Regions from separate parts of the Symbiobacterium ostreiconchae genome, predicted to be linked through region 2. Evidence: predicted binding sites of a transcription regulator. Region 2 holds the regulator's gene; the other holds the start of a gene.
What was found. Region 2 encodes HrcA, which represses chaperone genes, less so after heat shock. Its sites were predicted from a motif close to TGTTAGCACTCNNNNNNNNNGAGTGCTAACA; they were not measured.
Positions count from the first base shown of each region.

Region 1: the regulator HrcA is predicted to act here: its motif matches at 5,278-5,308, upstream of groES (co-chaperone GroES).

Region 1 covers NZ_AP042454.1:469,099-477,510, forward strand. Annotated here, with positions in the region: gene ACZ5UM_RS02175 (hypothetical protein) at 1-490, opposite strand, end outside; gene ACZ5UM_RS02180 (hypothetical protein) at 468-1,010, opposite strand; gene ACZ5UM_RS02185 (hypothetical protein) at 1,237-2,406, shown strand; gene ACZ5UM_RS02190 (HAD family hydrolase) at 2,426-3,208, opposite strand; gene groL (chaperonin GroEL) at 3,311-4,936, opposite strand; gene groES (co-chaperone GroES) at 4,956-5,249, opposite strand; gene ACZ5UM_RS02205 (PHP domain-containing protein) at 5,485-7,182, shown strand; gene ACZ5UM_RS02210 (hypothetical protein) at 7,186-7,872, opposite strand; gene ACZ5UM_RS02215 (hypothetical protein) at 8,051-8,412, opposite strand, start outside.
Region 2 covers NZ_AP042454.1:1,455,263-1,463,674, reverse strand. Annotated here, with positions in the region: gene dnaJ (molecular chaperone DnaJ) at 1-732, opposite strand, end outside; gene dnaK (molecular chaperone DnaK) at 842-2,680, opposite strand; gene grpE (nucleotide exchange factor GrpE) at 2,715-3,365, opposite strand; gene hrcA (heat-inducible transcriptional repressor HrcA) at 3,531-4,556, opposite strand; gene guaA (glutamine-hydrolyzing GMP synthase) at 4,762-6,024, opposite strand; gene hpt (hypoxanthine phosphoribosyltransferase) at 6,053-6,592, opposite strand; gene ACZ5UM_RS07265 (DUF1256 domain-containing protein) at 6,730-7,347, opposite strand; gene ACZ5UM_RS07260 (FUSC family protein) at 7,430-8,412, shown strand, end outside.

The DNA of each region.
Region 1 (8,412 bases), 990 kb from region 2:
CTTCCGCTGAGGTGGGGAACGCCAGCCGGACCAGCCCCCGGAAGAAGAAGTAGAACGTGCCGCTCTGCAGGGCCAGCTGGTGCACAAACTCGCCGGATCCTGCCAGGGGGACCAGCACGTACCGCACCGCCAGCAGCGGCACCGCGTAGGCGTACAGGCTGGATCCGGCGCGCCGGCGCAGCACCAGGCCGAGCGCCGGCAGGACGAGCCCCGCCGCCAGGGGGGTCCAGTGAACCGCAGCGGCTTGGCCCGGGCCGATGTACAGGAGTCCCAGCGCCGCCAGCCCCACCGCCAGCAGGACCGGCTCCCGCAAGCGGCGGGCGGCCAGGTTGGCCAGGGCGTACAGCGCGACAAAGGCCATACCCATCAGGAAGCCCACGAGGAAGAGCGGCCATGAGGGGGAGCGGCCGGAAAGCCAGGGGACCCCGGCGGCCGCGAACAGCGCCGTGCCAAGCAAGAGCAGCAGCTCAACGATCAGCAGTCTCGTCAACGCCATCCCCCCACCTCGGCGCCGCCCACTCCCGCAGCAGGGCCAGCAGCCGCGGCGAGGGCCGGATGGCCACCGCCCGGCGCAGGCCGTCCGGGCCGCGCCCGATCACCACCCAGCAGGCCGTGCGGGCCAGCACGACCGGCGGGTACCATTCCACGTCCGGAACCTCCAGCTCCCCGGCCGCCGAGCCGCTCCCATCCCACCGTCGGAGCCAGCGTTGCAGGCGGATGGGGTGGCCGAGGTCGAACTCCACCGCCCGGCGCCCCTGCGCGACCCGGAACTGCCGCTGACCGAGTTCGTAGCGGATCGTCAGCAGCGCGTAAGCCAGGAACCCGAGATAGACCGCCAGACCCAGCAGCAGGAAGAGGCCGGTGAACTCCAGCGGGCGGGCCGCGCCGGGCGCCGCCCGGATGCGCGCGATCAGCCAGCCGCCGGTCAGGCAGACGGCCAGCAGCAGGGCGCCGACCAGGCACCGCTCCGCACGGGTCTCAGGCCGCTCCTGGTAGTGACCGTCCCCCAAGACCTCTCCCTCCCATGAACCGTTTCAGCATAGACGTTCTGCCACAAGACCGGCATTTCCTCTCCAGGGGCCACGCCAATTGGCACACGAACGCACCGAAATGCGAGACGAATGTGCTATTCGAATTGCCCCATAATGGTTCTAAGCTGGTATGTTCGGACACCCGGTCCAATGGTAAGGTGAAAGTGGAGGAACAGACCGCTCCGGCTGAAAGGGGGCTGATCGTATGACGAACATCGTCCACCCGCGTCCGGCGACATGTCCGCACGAACCGTTCGCCCAGCGCACCGCCGGCGGCCTGTTCGCGGCTCCCTGGACCGGCCGGTCGCCTGCGGATGAGATCGCGAGCGTCGAAAGCCTGTCGGCCCGCCTGAACCAGGAACCTGCACACCGGGAGGACATCACCCTCGCCCTGGGCCATCTCCTGGCCGTGCGCGGCCACTGCCAGCGAGCGGCCTCCGCCCTGGAACATCTCACCTGCCGCAAGCACTATGCCGAAGCGCTGAAAGAATGCGAGTCGGCGCTGTTCCGGCTGCACAGCTGTGAAGGCGCCGATGCAGCCGCCCTCACGGCCTGGGCGATGGGGGTCCACGCCCTGATCCGCGCCCAGCTGACCCTGACGGAGGACCCCGCCGCAGCCCGCGCCCTGGCGTCGGAAGCCCTGGCCCGGCTGAGCGGCCCGCACACGGCCCTGACCCGCGGCGCCGAGGCCGACGCCCTGTCGGCCCTGCGGCTCCAGCGGGAGACGGCTGAACTCGAAAACCGGCTCCTGCAGCTGCCCGAGGACGTGCGCGCCGTGACCGACGCGGCTGAGCAGGCCGCGGAGAGCCAGCTGCAGACCCTCAACCTGGCCGTCTCCGCACTGCGCCGGCGCTTCGACCAGGCGTTTGCCTGGACGGTGGGCTGGGGCGCCCTCAACCTGCTGCTCATGGCTGCGGCCCCGCTCAACGCCCTCTGGCTGCCGACCGTTCCCTGGTCGATTCCGTTCATCGTGCTGCTGCCCGTCCTCTGGTGGGCGACGTGGGCCCTGCCCTTCCGCGACGGGCTGCCCTTCTTCGCCGCCGTCCGCCAGCTGCGGGTGCAGGCGATTGCGGACCTGCGGGAAGCCGCGGGGGACCTGACGCCTCCCCGGGAGCGGCTGGCGGCGGAACTGGAGCCGCTGCTCGAGTTCGGCGCGGAGGCGGAGCGGCGGCTGCGCCGGTTCTACCTCTTCCGGATGCCCGAGCAGTACGAGACGGTGTGGAAGGCCCGGGCCATCGCCGAGGGCGCGCTGGACCGGCTCCGGGGCGCCTGGATCGCGGACATGATCGACGCGCCGGCCGCACCGCTCCGGGAGGTGCTGAAGACGAGCGAGCGGGTCTCGGCCATCATCGGCGTGCGCCTGGCCGAGTCGTGAGAACCACGGCCCCGTCCCGTCACCCCCGCTTCTCCAGCCACGGGAGAAGCGCAGAGAGATCCGTACACTCCAAGTCGGCCGGGTAGCGCGCATCGCGGGCCCGGCCGACCCGCTGCACCCACACGGTCAGCAGGCCGGCGGCCCGTCCGCCGGCCACGTCGCGCCCGGGGTTGTCCCCGACCATCACGGCCTCCTCCGGCGCGACGCCCAGCTCCCGGCAGATATGGTGGAAGATCCCCGGGTCGGGCTTGCCGCAGTCGATCTCCCCCGAGATCGCCACGGCGTCAAACTCCTTATCCAGGCCGGACCCGGCCAGCTTGGTGCGCTGCAGGTCGGGCACGCCGTTGGTCACGATGCCCAGCCGGTAATCCCGCGCCCGCAGCGCGGCCAGCAGCGGGTCCACCTCGGGATAGCGCGGGTACCGCCGCCGGGCGTCCATGAACCGCTCGGCCATCGCGGCGGCCAGCGCGTCGTCCTGCACCCCCTGTGCGGCCAGGGCACGGCGCCACACGGCCACCCGGTAGCCCGGCGCCCACGCCCGGAGCCCGAGAATATCCGGGTGGTCACCCCGGTCGTAACGGGCCCACAGCCCCTCGGCTGCGCTGTGGCCGATGCGCTCACAGTACGCGGCGTGGGGCCCCTCGGCCCACAGACGCCGGGCCTCTTCCCAGGCCCGGGCCGCCAGCTGCCCGGCATCCACCCCCGGCCCGGCCAGCGCCGCCGCAGCCATGAACGCCTCCCGCGTGACGGCTTCGTCGAGGATCAGCGTCTCATCCAGGTCGAACAGGACCGCCCTGATCAAACGGTTCACCTCCTGCTGTTTGAGCCATATTATCACATCGCGGGCAAAGGCGAAGACCCCCTGGCACATCGCCAGGGGGTCGCTCTTGCCGCCGGAGTGGCATTACATCATGTCCATGCCGGGCGCCGGGGCGTTGTTCTCCTTCTTCTCGGGCTTCTCGGTGACCAGCGCCTCGGTGGTCAGGATGAGCGCAGCGATGGAAGCAGCGTTCTGCAGGGCGGAGCGGGTCACCTTCACCGGGTCGATGATGCCGGCGGCGACCATGTCGACGTACTCCTCCTTCAGGGCGTCGAAGCCGTGGCCAGTCGGCAGGCTGCGGACCTTCTCCACGACGACGGAGCCCTCGAGGCCGCCGTTCTCGACGATGCACCGCAGCGGCTCCTCGACCGCCCGCCGGACGATCTGGGCGCCGACCTTCTCGTCGCCCTCCAGCGTCTTGATGAGCTCGTCGATGGCCTTCTGGGTCTGCAGCAGCGCGACGCCGCCGCCAGCGACGATGCCCTCCTCGACGGCCGCCCGGGTGGCGTTGAGGGCGTCCTCGATGCGGAGCTTCTTCTCCTTCAGCTCGACCTCGGTGGCCGCGCCGACCTTGATGACGGCCACGCCGCCGGCCAGCTTGGCCAGCCGCTCCTGCAGCTTCTCACGGTCGAAGTCCGAGGTGGTCTCCTCGATCTGCCGCTTGATGGCGGCGACCCGGTTCTTGATGGCCTCGCTGGAACCGGCGCCGTCGATGATGGTGGTCTTCTCCTTCTCGACGCGGACCTGGCGGGCCTGGCCGAGCATCTCGATGGTGGCGTTCTCGAGCTTGCGGCCCAGCTCCTCGGAGACGACCTCGCCGCCGGTCAGGATGGCGATGTCCTCCAGCATGGCCTTGCGGCGGTCGCCGAAGCCCGGAGCCTTGACGGCCGCGACCTGCAGGGTGCCGCGCAGCTTGTTCACGACCAGGGTGGCCAGCGCCTCGCCCTCGACGTCCTCCGCGATGATCAGCAGCGGCTTGCCGCGCTGCACGACCTTCTCCAGCACCGGCAGCAGGTCCTGGACAGCGGAGATCTTCTTATCCGTGATGAGGATATAGGGCTCGTTCAGGACGGCCTCCATCTTCTCGGTATCGGTGACCATGTAGGCGGAGACGTAGCCCCGGTCGAACTGCATGCCCTCGACGGTCTCCAGCTCGGTATGGAGCGTCTTGGACTCCTCGACGGTGATCACGCCGTCCTTGCCCACGGTGTCCATCGCCTTGGCGACCAGCTCGCCGATCTCCTTGTCGTTGTTGGCGGAGATGGCGGCGACCTCGGCGATGGCCTTGTTGGTCTCGACCGGAATGGCCTGCTTGCGCAGCTCCTCAACCGCCACCTCGACGGCCTTCTCGATGCCCCGCTTCAGGATCATCGGGTTGGCGCCGCCGGTGACGTTCTTCAGGCCCTCCTTCACGATGGCCTGAGCCAGCACGGTGGAGGTGGTGGTGCCGTCGCCCGCGACGTCGTTGGTCTTGGTGGCGACCTCCTTGACCAGCTGGGCGCCCATGTTCTCGAACGGATCCTCGAGCTCGATCTCACGGGCGATGGTCACGCCGTCATTGGCGACGGCAGGGGCGCCGAACTTCTTATCGAGCACGACGTTCCGGCCGCGGGGACCGAGGGTGACCTTCACCGTATTGGCAAGCGCATCAACGCCGGCCTGGAGCTTCCGCCGGGCGGCCTCGTCGAAGATAATCTGCTTCGCCGTCATCGATTGCAGACCTCCCTAACTAACCCTGAACGATGGCGAGAATGTCCCGCTCGCCGTCCAGGATGATGTACTCCTCGCCGTCGATCTTGACCTCGGTGCCCGCGTACTTGGAGAAGATGACGGTGTCGCCCTCCTTGACCTCGAGCTCCACCTTCGACCCGGACTCCAGGGTACGGCCGGGGCCCACGGCGATGACCTTACCCTGCTGGGGCTTCTCCTTCGCGGTGTCGGGCAGCACAATGCCGCTCTTGGTGCGCTCTTCCTTCTCGAGCGGCTTGATGACAACCCGAGCGCCCAACGGCTTGATGTTCATCTTGAAGGTCCCTCCTCAGTGCTGAGTCTGTTAGCACTCATTCCGCCCGAGTGCTAACACCATGACCTATGATAGAAAAGGAACCGGAGGGAGTCAAGCCCCTCCGTTCGCTTTTTTTGCTGTCCCCGCTGGCGCGGAAAGACAGCCCGGGCGGCGGATCGGGTAGAATGAGCGGTGAACAGGCAGGGGGCGCGGGCCCGGACCCGGGCGGCGCTCCCCTGGGGGAGGCGGAACCGTGGACAACCTGACCGTGGCCGAAGCCCTCTACGAGATCGCAGACCTGCTGGAGTTCACCGGCGGCGACCCGTTCAAGGTCCGCGCCTACCGCAAGGCCGCCGAGGCCCTGGGCCTCCTCCCGGACCCGGTGACGGACCTGGTGCGGGAGGGGCGGCTCACCCGCATCCCCGGGAGCGGCAAGGCCATCGCCGCCAAGGTGACTGAGATGGTGGAGACGGGGCGCATCGCCTACCTGGAGGAGCTGCGCCAGGCGGTGCCGCCCGGCGTGCTGGACCTCACCCGGGTGCCGGGCCTCGGCGCACGGACCGCCATGCTGCTGTACCGGCGGCTGGGCATCGACAGCCTGGAGGCGCTGGAGCTGGCCGCGCGGGAAGGGAAGCTGCGCGACCTGCCGGGGTTCGGACCCCGGAAGGAGGCGGCGCTGCTGCAGGCCGCCGCGCAGGTGCGCCGGCGGCCGGAGCGGCTCTCCATCGGCACAGCCGGGCCGGTTGCAGAGGCAGTCGCCGGCCGGCTGCGCGCCCACCCTGCCGTCCTGCAGGTGGCCGTGGCCGGCTCGATCCGCCGGCGGGCGGAGACGGCGGGGGACATCGACCTGGTCATCGCCACCCGGGACCCCGCCGCGGTCCGGGCGGCCCTCAGCGCCCTGCCGCCGCTGCCCCTGCCGCTGGACCCCGTGCTGGTGCCGCCGGAGGACTTCCCGCTGGCGCTGTTCGAGCGAACGGGATCGGCGGCCCACGTGGCCGAGGTCGCCAGGATGGCAACAGCGCCCGTGACCCTGACGGAATCCGGTGCGGACGTTGCGGCAGATCCCGGTGCGAGCGTTCCGGCGGATCGCGGCCCGGGCGAATCCGACGAGGCCGACGCCGAGGTCTATCGCGCCCGGGGGCTCCTCTTCATCCCGCCGGAGCTGCGGGAGGGACGCGGCGAGATCGCCGCCGCCCTGGCCCGCCGCCTCCCCCGCCTGATTGCACGCGCCGACCTGAAGGGCGACCTGCACGTGCACACCTCCGCCTCTGACGGCACGGCGACCCTGGCCGAGATGGCCGAGGCGGCCCGGGCGATGGGCCACCAGTACCTGGCCATCTGCGATCACTCCCAGTCGCTGCGCATCGCCCGCGGCCTGAGCCCCGAGCGGCTGCGGGAGCAGGTGGCCGCGATCCGCCGCCTGGACCAGTGGCCGGACTTCCGGCTGCTGGCAGGGGCCGAGGTGGACATCCTGCGGGACGGCACACTGGACTACCCCGATGCGCTCCTGGCCGAGCTGGACGTGGTGGTGGCCTCGATCCACAGCCACCTGAACCTCCCGGCGGAAGAGCAGACCCAACGGCTGCTCCGGGCCATCGAAAATCCCCACGTCGACATCATCGGCCACCCCTTCGGCCGGGTCATCGGTCGCCGGGAGCCCATGGCCCTGGACTTCCCGCGCATCCTGGAGGCCTGCGCCCGCACCGGCACCGCCCTGGAGATCTCGGCCAGCCCCTCACGGCTCGACCTCTCCGCCGAGCATGCCCGCATGGCGAAGGAGGCGGGGGTGAAGCTGGTCATCAACACCGACGCCCACTCGGTGCGGGAGCTGGAGCTGCTCCCCTACGGCGTAGGCCAGGCCCGCCGGGGCTGGATCGAGCCGGGGGACGTGGTCAACGCCTGGGATCTGCCCGAACTGCTCGAGTGGCTGGGGCGGTCCAGCCCGGCCTGACCGTCACGCCGTCACCCGGGTCAGCAGGCCGCTCCTGGGCGGCGCCCCCCGGGGGCCCACGCCCAGCGTCATCCGGTTGTTGTCCACTACCGTGAGGTCGAAGAGCATCCGGAGGCTGCCCTCCACCTCCATCCAGTAGAACCGGTGCCCCTGGGGCTTCATGACGCGGTCACACCGGGGAAACCGGGCGCCCTCCTGGAACAATTTCAGCCGGAAGAGCCCCTGGGGCGCAGGGCGAATCTCGACCCGCACGTCCCCGTCGGGCAGTCTCCCGGCGTATGTGCCGACCCACGCGTAGTTCATCTGGCCCACGTGCCGGTCGGCCAGGGCATCGAAGGGCCGCGAGACCGGATCGAGCTCAGGGTGGAAGGTCATGACCACCAGGACGTCGGCCTGCCGGTGCAGCCAGACCTCGGAGCAGCTGACCGTCACCGCCTCGCCGGGGCCGATGATCGCCGGATTGCCCGTGCCCACCAGGCGCGCATTCTCGGCCGTGACCGGAAGGCCGGCGGGCACGCTGTAGAACTCGGTGGTGGCCACGACCTCCCGGGAGCCCAGGTTGCACACGACCGCCCGCGGGCGCCCGTCCGGCCCCACCGTGATGTCGGGTGAGGCAAAGGGCGCCGCGAGGGGCCGGACCCCGGCGTCCCCCGGCCGGGACCGCAGCAACAGGAACGCTGGACGGTTCACTCTTCTCTCCCTGCGCAGCACACGAATCCCCCCCATCTGAACATGGAGGGGAATTCACCGGAGCCAAAGGTCCATCCTTTTCCCTTACAGATTATTCGCACAAAATTTCGGCCGTTTGACAACCTGTGCGCACATTCGACATCCAGGATCTGTGCCGATGTCGTTCCGCCCGCTGCGATCAGCGGACTTTTACGCCTCGCTTCTGCACGTCCGCCAGCTGACGCGCCGGCACCCACTCCCCGGGCCTGGCGGGCGCGGCCGGAGCCGGCGGAGGTCCCTCGGCCTTCGCAGCGCGGGCGAACAGCAGGATGATGAGGGCGGCAGACGCCCAGAGCCAGGGGGCGACCGCCTGGCCGACCCCGGGCCAGTACCGCTCCAGCAAGGCCGATATGGGCAGGAAGGCCCCCTGCCAGAGCGAGTGAATCCAGTCCGGCGCCCAGTAATGCAACAGGAGCAGGCCCGGAAGCTGTGAGAGCAGCGCGGTCCACGCCGCCATCGACGTGCGGTACCGCCGGGTGCGCCGCTCGGCCTCCTCCCGGA
Region 2 (8,412 bases):
TTCGCCGGCCTCGCCGTAGCCCGGCATGCGCAGGCGGGTGCCCGTCTCCACACCGCCGGGCACCTTGACCTCCACCCGCTGGGTCTTCTGCACCCGCCCCCGTCCCCGGCAGGTGGGGCAGGGCGACTCCACGATCCGGCCCTCCCCCCGGCAGCGGTCGCAGGTCGTCACATTGACGAACCGACCGAAGACGGTGTGCTGCGTCATCTGGATCTGCCCGGTGCCGCCGCACTTGGGGCAGGTCACCGGATGGGTGCCGGGCCGTGCGCCCGAGCCGCCGCAGGTATCGCAGTCCTCGATGCGGGGCACCCGCAGCTCCTTCGTGCACCCGAAGGCCGCTTCCTTCAGGGTGAGCTCCAGTTCGTACTCCAGGTCGGCGCCCCGGACCGGCCCGCGGTGGCGCTGCTGCCGGCCGCCGCCGAAGAACATCTCGAAGATGTCGCCGAAGCCCCCGAAATCGCTGAAACCGCCGAAGCCTTCGAAGGGGTTGCCGCCGGCCCCGCCCATCTGCTCCGCGGCATGGCCGAACTGGTCGTAACGGGCCCGCTTCTCCGGGTCGGAGAGGACCTGGTAGGCCTCGTTGATCTCCTTGAACTTCTCCGCCGCGTTCGGGTCGTCCTTGTTGGCGTCAGGGTGGTACTTGCGGGCGAGATTGCGAAAGGCCTTCTTGATCTCGGCCTCGGTGGCGTTGCGGGGAACGCCCAGAATCTCGTAGTAGTCGCGCTTGGCCAGTCGGTCCACCCCCCTACGTCTTAGAAATTACCATCTGGCCGGATCCGGGGCAAGTGACAGGAGGGGGGCTCCCAAGCGGCCCCCCTCCCGGAGACTCATCCCGTCAGACCTACTTGTCGTCGTCCTTGACCTTGAACTCGGCATCCATGGACTGGCCGTCGCCGGAGCCGGCGGCGCCGCCCGCCTGAGCCCCAGCATCCGTGCCGGCCGAGCCGGTCTTCTCGTAGATGGCCGACGAGAGCTTGTAGACCGCCTCGGTCAGCTTCTCGGTCGCCTGCTTGACGGCCTCGATGTCGGTGCCCTTCAGGGCCTCCTTCACCGGGTCGATCGCGTTCTTCACGCCATCGATCACCGACGGGTCGATGCCCTTGCCCTCCGACTCCTTCAGCAGCTTCTCCGCATTGTACACGGCAGAGTCGGCATTGTTGCGGATCTCGGCCTCCTCCCGCCGCCGCTTGTCCTCGGCCGCAAAGGCTTCGGCCTCCTTGATCGCCTTCTCGATCTCCTCCTTGGACATGGAGGTCTGCGACTGGATGGTGATCTTCTGTTCCTTGCCGGTGCCCAGGTCCTTCGCCGACACGTGGACGATGCCGTTCACGTCGATATCGAACGTGACCTCAATCTTGGGCACGCCCCGCGGCGCCGGCGGGATGCCGTCGAGGATGAACCGGCCCAGCGTCTTGTTGTAGGCGGCCATCTCGCGCTCGCCCTGGAGCACGTGGATCTCCACCTGCGTCTGGCCGTCCGCAGCCGTGGAGAAGATCTGGCTCTTCCTGGTGGGGATGGTGGTGTTGCGCTCGATCAGCTTGGTGAACACGCCGCCCAGGGTCTCGATGCCCAGCGACAGCGGTGTGACGTCCAGCAGGAGGACGTCCTTCACGTCGCCCGTGATCACGGCGGCCTGAATCGCCGCGCCCATCGCGACGACCTCGTCGGGGTTGATGCCCTTGTACGGCTCCTTGCCGAAGAAGCGGCGCACGGCCTCCTGCACCGCCGGGATGCGGGTGGAGCCGCCCACCAGCAGCACCTTGTCGATCTCGTTCGGCTCCACGCCGGCGTCCTTCAGGGCCTGGCGGGTGGGGCCCATGGTGGCCTCCACCAGGTCGGCGGTCAGCTCCTCGAACTTGGCCCGGGTGAGCGTCTCGTCCATGTGGACCGGGCCGTCGGCGGTCATCGAGATGAAGGGCAGGTTGATGTTGGTGGTGGTCACCGAGGAGAGCTCGATCTTGGCCTTCTCGGCGGCCTCACGCAGCCGCTGCAGGGCCTGCTTGTCCTTGCGGAGGTCGATGCCGTGCTCCCGCTGGAACCGGTCTGCCAGGTAGTTCACGATGCGCTCGTCGAAGTCGTCGCCGCCCAGCTTGTTGTTGCCGGCGGTGGCGATCACCTGGAAGGTGCCGCCGCCCAGCTCCAGGATCGAGACGTCAAACGTGCCGCCGCCCAGGTCGAAGACCAGGATCCGCTGATCCTCGCCCTTGTCCAGGCCGTAGGCCAGCGCGGCGGCCGTCGGCTCGTTGATGATGCGCAGGACCTCCAGACCGGCGATCGTGCCGGCGTCCTTGGTCGCCTGCCGCTGGGCGTCGGTGAAGTACGCGGGCACCGTGATGACAGCCTGGGTGACCTTCTCGCCCAGCTTCTCCTCCGCGTCGGCCTTCAGCTTGGAGAGGACCATCGCGGAGATCTCCTGCGGCGTGTAGGTCTTGTCGTCGATCCGGACCTTGTAGTCGCTGCCCATGTGGCGCTTGATCGAGAGGATCGTGCGGTCCGGGTTGGTGATGGCCTGCCGCTTGGCCACCTTGCCGACCAGCCGCTCGCCGGCCTTGGTAAAGGCGACGACGGACGGAGTGGTCCGGTCGCCCTCCCTGTTCTCCAGAACCGTCGGTTCGCTGCCATCCATCACGGCGACCACCGAGTTGGTGGTGCCGAGGTCGATGCCAATGACCTTGGCCATGTACCGAAAAGCCTCCTCACTACCAGTCTGCCCGCTAGCTCCGGGTGTTCACCTTCACCATGCTCGCCCGGATCACCCGGTCGCCCAGCATGTACCCTTTGCGGAACTCCTCCAGGACGATGCCGTCTTCCTTCTCCGGGTCGTCATGGGTCATTACCGCTTCGTGCAGGTGCGGATCGAAGGGCTTGCCGACGGCTTCGATCGGCGTGACGCCCTCCTTGGCCAGGATCTCGAGAAACGACCGCAGCGTCAGCTCGACGCCCTGGCGCAGCCGCTCATCGCCGGGGTTGGACGGCGTGGCCAGCGCCCGTTCCAGGTTGTCGATCACGGGCAGGAGGTTGATCAGCAGCCGCTGGGTGCCGTACTGCGCGATCTCCTCCTTCTCCCGCTGCATCCGGCGCCGGTAGTTCTCAAAGTCGGCCTGCAGCCGGATCAGCCGGTCCATCAGCTCGGCCACCCGGCCCGACTCCGCCCCGGCGTCCGGTTCGGCTTCCGCTCCGGGTTCTGTTTCCGATGCCGGCTCCTCCGCGGGCGCCTGCTCCCGAGCAGCCGAAGCTGCATCCGCCTGCGCCGCGCCGCTCTCCCCGCTGCCTTCCGCTGCGGGTTCGGCGGCCGGGGCCGGCTCCGTCTGTGTCGTGTCGGTCTCCTGCTCCGGAGGAGGCTCTGCCCGAGGGGTCTTCTTCAAGTCATCCGCCACTGCTGCCGGTCACCTCTTCTCTCTTGTTAGCACTCTCAACACCTGAGTGCTAACGCATCCACAAATGAACATAGCACCCACCTCTACCCGTGTCAAGCCCCGCAGCGCGGCGCGCAAAGGCCCGGAGCCGAATCTGCCCCGGGCCCGCGGTCCCTAGAACCGCCGGTTCATTTCGCTGAGGTAGGAGGCGATCGCGTTGAGGATCGAGACCACCTTGGGATACTCCATGCGCCTGGGCCCGATCACGCCCATCTTGCCGATGATCCGGTCGCCCAGCCGGTAGGTCGCGGTGACCACCGAACAGTCGGCCAGCTCCCGCAGCCGGATCTCCTCGCCGATCTGAATCTCCACACCCTCTGACTCCCGGTCGACGCCGAGCACCGAGGCCACCGCCTCCTCCTGCTCCAGGAAGGAGAGGACCCCGCGCAGCTTCTCCACGTCCCGGAACTCGGGCTGGTCCAGCATGTGGGAGGTTCCGCCCAGGTAGAGCCGGTGCCGCTCGCCGGGCTCCAGCTTCTGCTCCAGGAAGTACAGCGCCTGCTCGAGCAGGGTGCCGTAGCGGACCAGCTCCCGCTGCAGGCTCTGCAGGGCCGTCCGGGAGAGCGTCTCCACCCGCTGGCCCCGCAGGTGCTCGCTGAGGAGCGCCGCCACCTGCTGCAGCTCCAGCATGGTGACCTCCAGGGGGACCTCCACCACCTGGTTCTCCACCAGGCCGCTGTCGGTGATGTAGATCAGCAGGGCGCGGTCCTGGCCGAGGGGCACCAGGCGGATCTCCTTGAACACGGCTTTCTCGAACTGCGGGCCGGAGATGACGGCCGTGAGCTGGGTCGTCTCCGAGAGCAGCCGGGCCGTCTCGCGCACCAGCGTGTCGAACTCGCGGATCTTGCGCTGGAACGTCCGGCGGATGGCCTCCTGCTCGGCGGGGTTGATGGGCCGCTCCGGCATGAGGCAGTCGACGTAGTAGCGGTACCCCCGGTCCGACGGGATCCGCCCGGCCGACGTGTGCGGCTGCTCCAGGTAGCCCATCTCTTCGAGGTCCGACATCTCATTGCGGATCGTCGCCGGACTGACGCCCAGGTTGTACTTGCGTGCGATCGTGCGGGACCCGACCGGCTCGGCGGTGGCGACGTAGTCCTCGATAATGGCCTGCAGTACCTTGTTCTTGCGGTCATCAATCACGGGGTGTCACCTCCGGATGACCCCGGAACCACGGACCATACGGGCGCTGACCCCTTTTAGCAGTCAACGCCCGAGAGTGCTAACGCGCTCAGCTTGAACATAGCATCAAACGTTCGGAGAGTCAAGGGGACCGAGGCCCGCCCGGGCCGCACCAAGAAGGAGCCGGCGGCCTGCGGCCCCGGCTCCGGCTGCTTCCGAACCTGTGTTACTCCCACTCGATGGTGCCCGGAGGTTTGGGCGTGACGTCGTACACCACGCGGTTGACGTGGGGCACTTCCCGCACGATCCGGCCGGTGATGCGCTGCAGCACCTCCCAGGGCAGCGGGTAGACGTCGGCGGTCATCGCATCATCCGAGGTCACGGCCCGGAGCACGATGGGATAGGCGTACGTCCGCTCGCCGTCCTGCACCCCGACGCTGCGCACGTCCGGGAGCACGGCGAAGGCCTGCCAGAGCCGGTCGTACAGGCCGGCGCGGCGGATCTCTTCGATATAGATGGCATCGGCCTCCCGCAGGATGTCCAGCTTGGCCCGATTGACCTCCCCCAGCACCCGCACGCCCAGGCCCGGACCGGGGAAGGGATGGCGCCCGACGATCTCTTCGGGCACGCCGAGCGCGCGGCCGACCGCCCGCACCTCGTCCTTGAACAGCTCACGGAAGGGCTCGATCAGCTCGAACTGCATATCCTCGGGCAGCCCGCCGACGTTGTGGTGCGACTTGATCACCCCGGCGGTGCCCGTGCCCGACTCGATGACGTCCGGGTACACGGTGCCCTGCACCAGGAAGTCCACCCGGCCCAGCTTGCGGGCCTCGTCCTCGAAGACCCGGATGAACTCGTTGCCGATGATCTTCCGCTTCTGCTCGGGGTCCGTGACGCCCTTCAGCTTGCTGAGGAACCGGTCGGCGGCGTCCACGTGAACCAGCCGGATGTGGAAGTGGTCGCGGAACGTGCGCACCACCTGCTCGGGCTCGCCCTTCCGCATGAGGCCGTGGTCCACGAAGATGCAGGTGAGCTGGTCGCCGATGGCCCGGTGCACCAGGACGGCCGCCACCGAGGAGTCGACGCCGCCGGAGAGGGCGCAGAGCACCTTCCCCTCGCCGACCCGCCGGCGAATGGCCTCCACCTGCTCGGCGATGAACGACTCGGTGGTCCAGGTGGGCGCACAGCCGGCGACATTGAAGAGGAAGTCCGCCAGCAGGGCCCGCCCCTCTTCGGTATCGGCCGACTCCGGGCGGAACGACTGCCCGGGGCCGAGCACCGGAATGGCGGGAGGAAAGGTTTCGGCCTCCGCAGCAGACCCGGCGCAGAGGATGATGCCCTTGACCGGCGCCTCGCGGTAGCGCGCCGCGGGCGCGTCCGCCGGCCACACCTCACAGTAGACCTGCCGCTGCCTGACGAGGCGGGCGATGCTCTGGCCGTAGCGGCCGGTGGGATCCACGACGACGATGCGTTCACGATTCTGCGCCATGCTGCTGCTCCTTTCGCTGGGACCCGCGTCAGCTGCGGTACATTTCAGGCTTCAGAACACAGATATCCCGGAGGTTCCGGTACTTCTCGGCGTAGTCCAGCCCCATGCCGACCACGAAGAAGTCCGGCACCTCGAAGCCGCGGTAGTCGATGGTCACGTCGACCTTGCGCCGGGAAGGCTTGTCCAGCAGCGCCGCCACCTTCAGCGTGGCCGGACCCCGCTGCGACAGGTACTCCTTGAGGAACTTGATCGTCAGCCCCGTGTCCACGATGTCCTCGACGATCAGGACATGACGCCCCTCCAGCGTGTAGTCCAGGTCCAGCAGGACCCTGTGCACACCGGTGGACTTGGTCGCGGCGCCATAGGAGGCGATGCGCATGAAGTCCAGTTCCGCGGGAATCGTGATGGCCCGGAAGAGGTCGGAGCAGAAGAGAGCCGCCCCCTTCAGAATGCCAACGACCACCAGGTCCTTGCCCCGGAAGTCCTCGGAGATCTGCGCCCCCAGTTCCCTGATCTTCGCCTGAATCTCTTGCTCTGAGATCAGGACGCGCTCAATATCTTGCTGCACCGCTGCGGTCTCCTCTCCTACCCTGGGGTGTCTGGTTTTGGCAACAGTCTACCCATCCTGCCAACCAGCGTCAAGGGCGCGAAAAAGGGTTCGCCGGGGGCGGCGGCGAACCTTTGCGAGATTGTGGTCGTGATCCGTCAGGCGAGGCCGGTCCGGGCGGCGGAGGGGCTCCGGAAAAGCGCCCCCGACTCGTAGGCCGCCCAGAAGGCGAGGATTCCGTCCGCGATCACCTCTGCCATGCCGACCGTCTGGTCGAGATCGGCAAACCAGATCATGAACGGGAAGTTGGCCATGCCGCCCATGATGTGGAGGTGGCCCACCTGGGGCAGGACCTTTCCCATGGCCGCGCCCGGCTTCAGCGGCCCCCGGTTCAGCGTGAGCCGCCCCGGCCGGCCCACGGCGGCGTCGACGGCGATGATGTAAGGCAGCCGCTCACGGCGCAGCGCGCGGGTCCACGCCTCAGAAAGCCGCTCCCGCAGGTTGGCGGCGTGCACGGGATCTTCGAGATCTCCCACATGTTCGCCCCGGAAGCCCTTGCGCTTCAGGAACCAGCCCGTGAACGGCCCCAGGGCATCGCCCGTCGAACTGGTGGCGCCCACCAGGAAGAAAACCGGAAAGTACCGCTCCGGCTGCGCCAGCGCGCGGAACTGCGCCGCGATGGCGCCGGCCAGGCGTTCGGGCGCCCTCGGGTCCTCGAAGTGCATGTCCAGCAGCGGCAGCCCCCCTGCTGCCGGCCCGGGGAAGTCACGGCTCACCGCCCACTCCTCCTCGTGACTGCTATTTCATACTATACCAGCTCCTTTCTATGATGTCAATTGCTGGATAAGGTGATAGTGGATGGATCTTCCCCTGCGTGTGCTCCAGCCGTTCCTCGGCGCGCGCATCCTGAAGACCGGCGTCGCGGTCTTCCTGACCCTGGCCCTGCTGCACCGGCTGGGATCGGCCTACGCGACGTTCGGCGCGGTGGCGGCCGTGCTCGCCGTGCAGCCCTCCATCACCCAGGCCAGGAACGCCTTCCAGCAGCAGCTGGTGGGCAACGCCGTGGCCGGGGCGGTGGCCACGCTGCTCGGGCTGTGGCTGCCGGTGAACCCCCTCACCATGGCTCTGGGCGCCGTCCTGACCCTGGGCATCCTGGTGCGCTTCCGCCTCTCGGAAGCCGCCGGGCTGGCCGTGGTCGTGGTCCTGTTCGTCATGGACCGGCCGGCCCACGATTTCCTCCTGTACACCCTCGGGCGCATGGGCACCATCGTCGTCGGGATGACGGTCGGCTTCCTGGTGAACCGGCTGATCCGCCCGCCCGACGCCCTCCGGCGGGCGCGCAGCGAACTGGCGGAGGCCCACCGGCACCTGGACCGGAGCCTGAACCGGCTGCTCCTCAGCCTCAGCCACCCGGAGGACGATCCCGTGGAGCAGGTCCTGGCGGATGCCGACATCGCCCGCCGGCACCTCTCCGCCGCCCGCACCCTGGTCGATTTCGGCGCGGCGGAAGGGCGGCAGGAGGAAGCCGGGATGCTGCGGCAGGTGCACGACGCCCTGGAGGGGTTCCTCCCCGCCGCCGCCGACATCCACCGGGCGGTCCGGGAGGCCGGGGGAATGGCCCACGGGCCCGAGCGGGAGGCGTTCACGGCAGCCGTGAAGGCGCTCCAGGCCTACGCCCGCGCCGTCCTGGAGGGCCTGCTGCAGGGGACGGCGATCGATCCGGATGCCGCCCGGCGCTGCGACAGCGCGCTGGCCGCCTTCGCCGGCTCCGTGGCGCACCTGATCGACCGCCGCGACCGCCGGGAATTCGGGCTGCAGCTGCATCTGATCCTGGCCGAGAT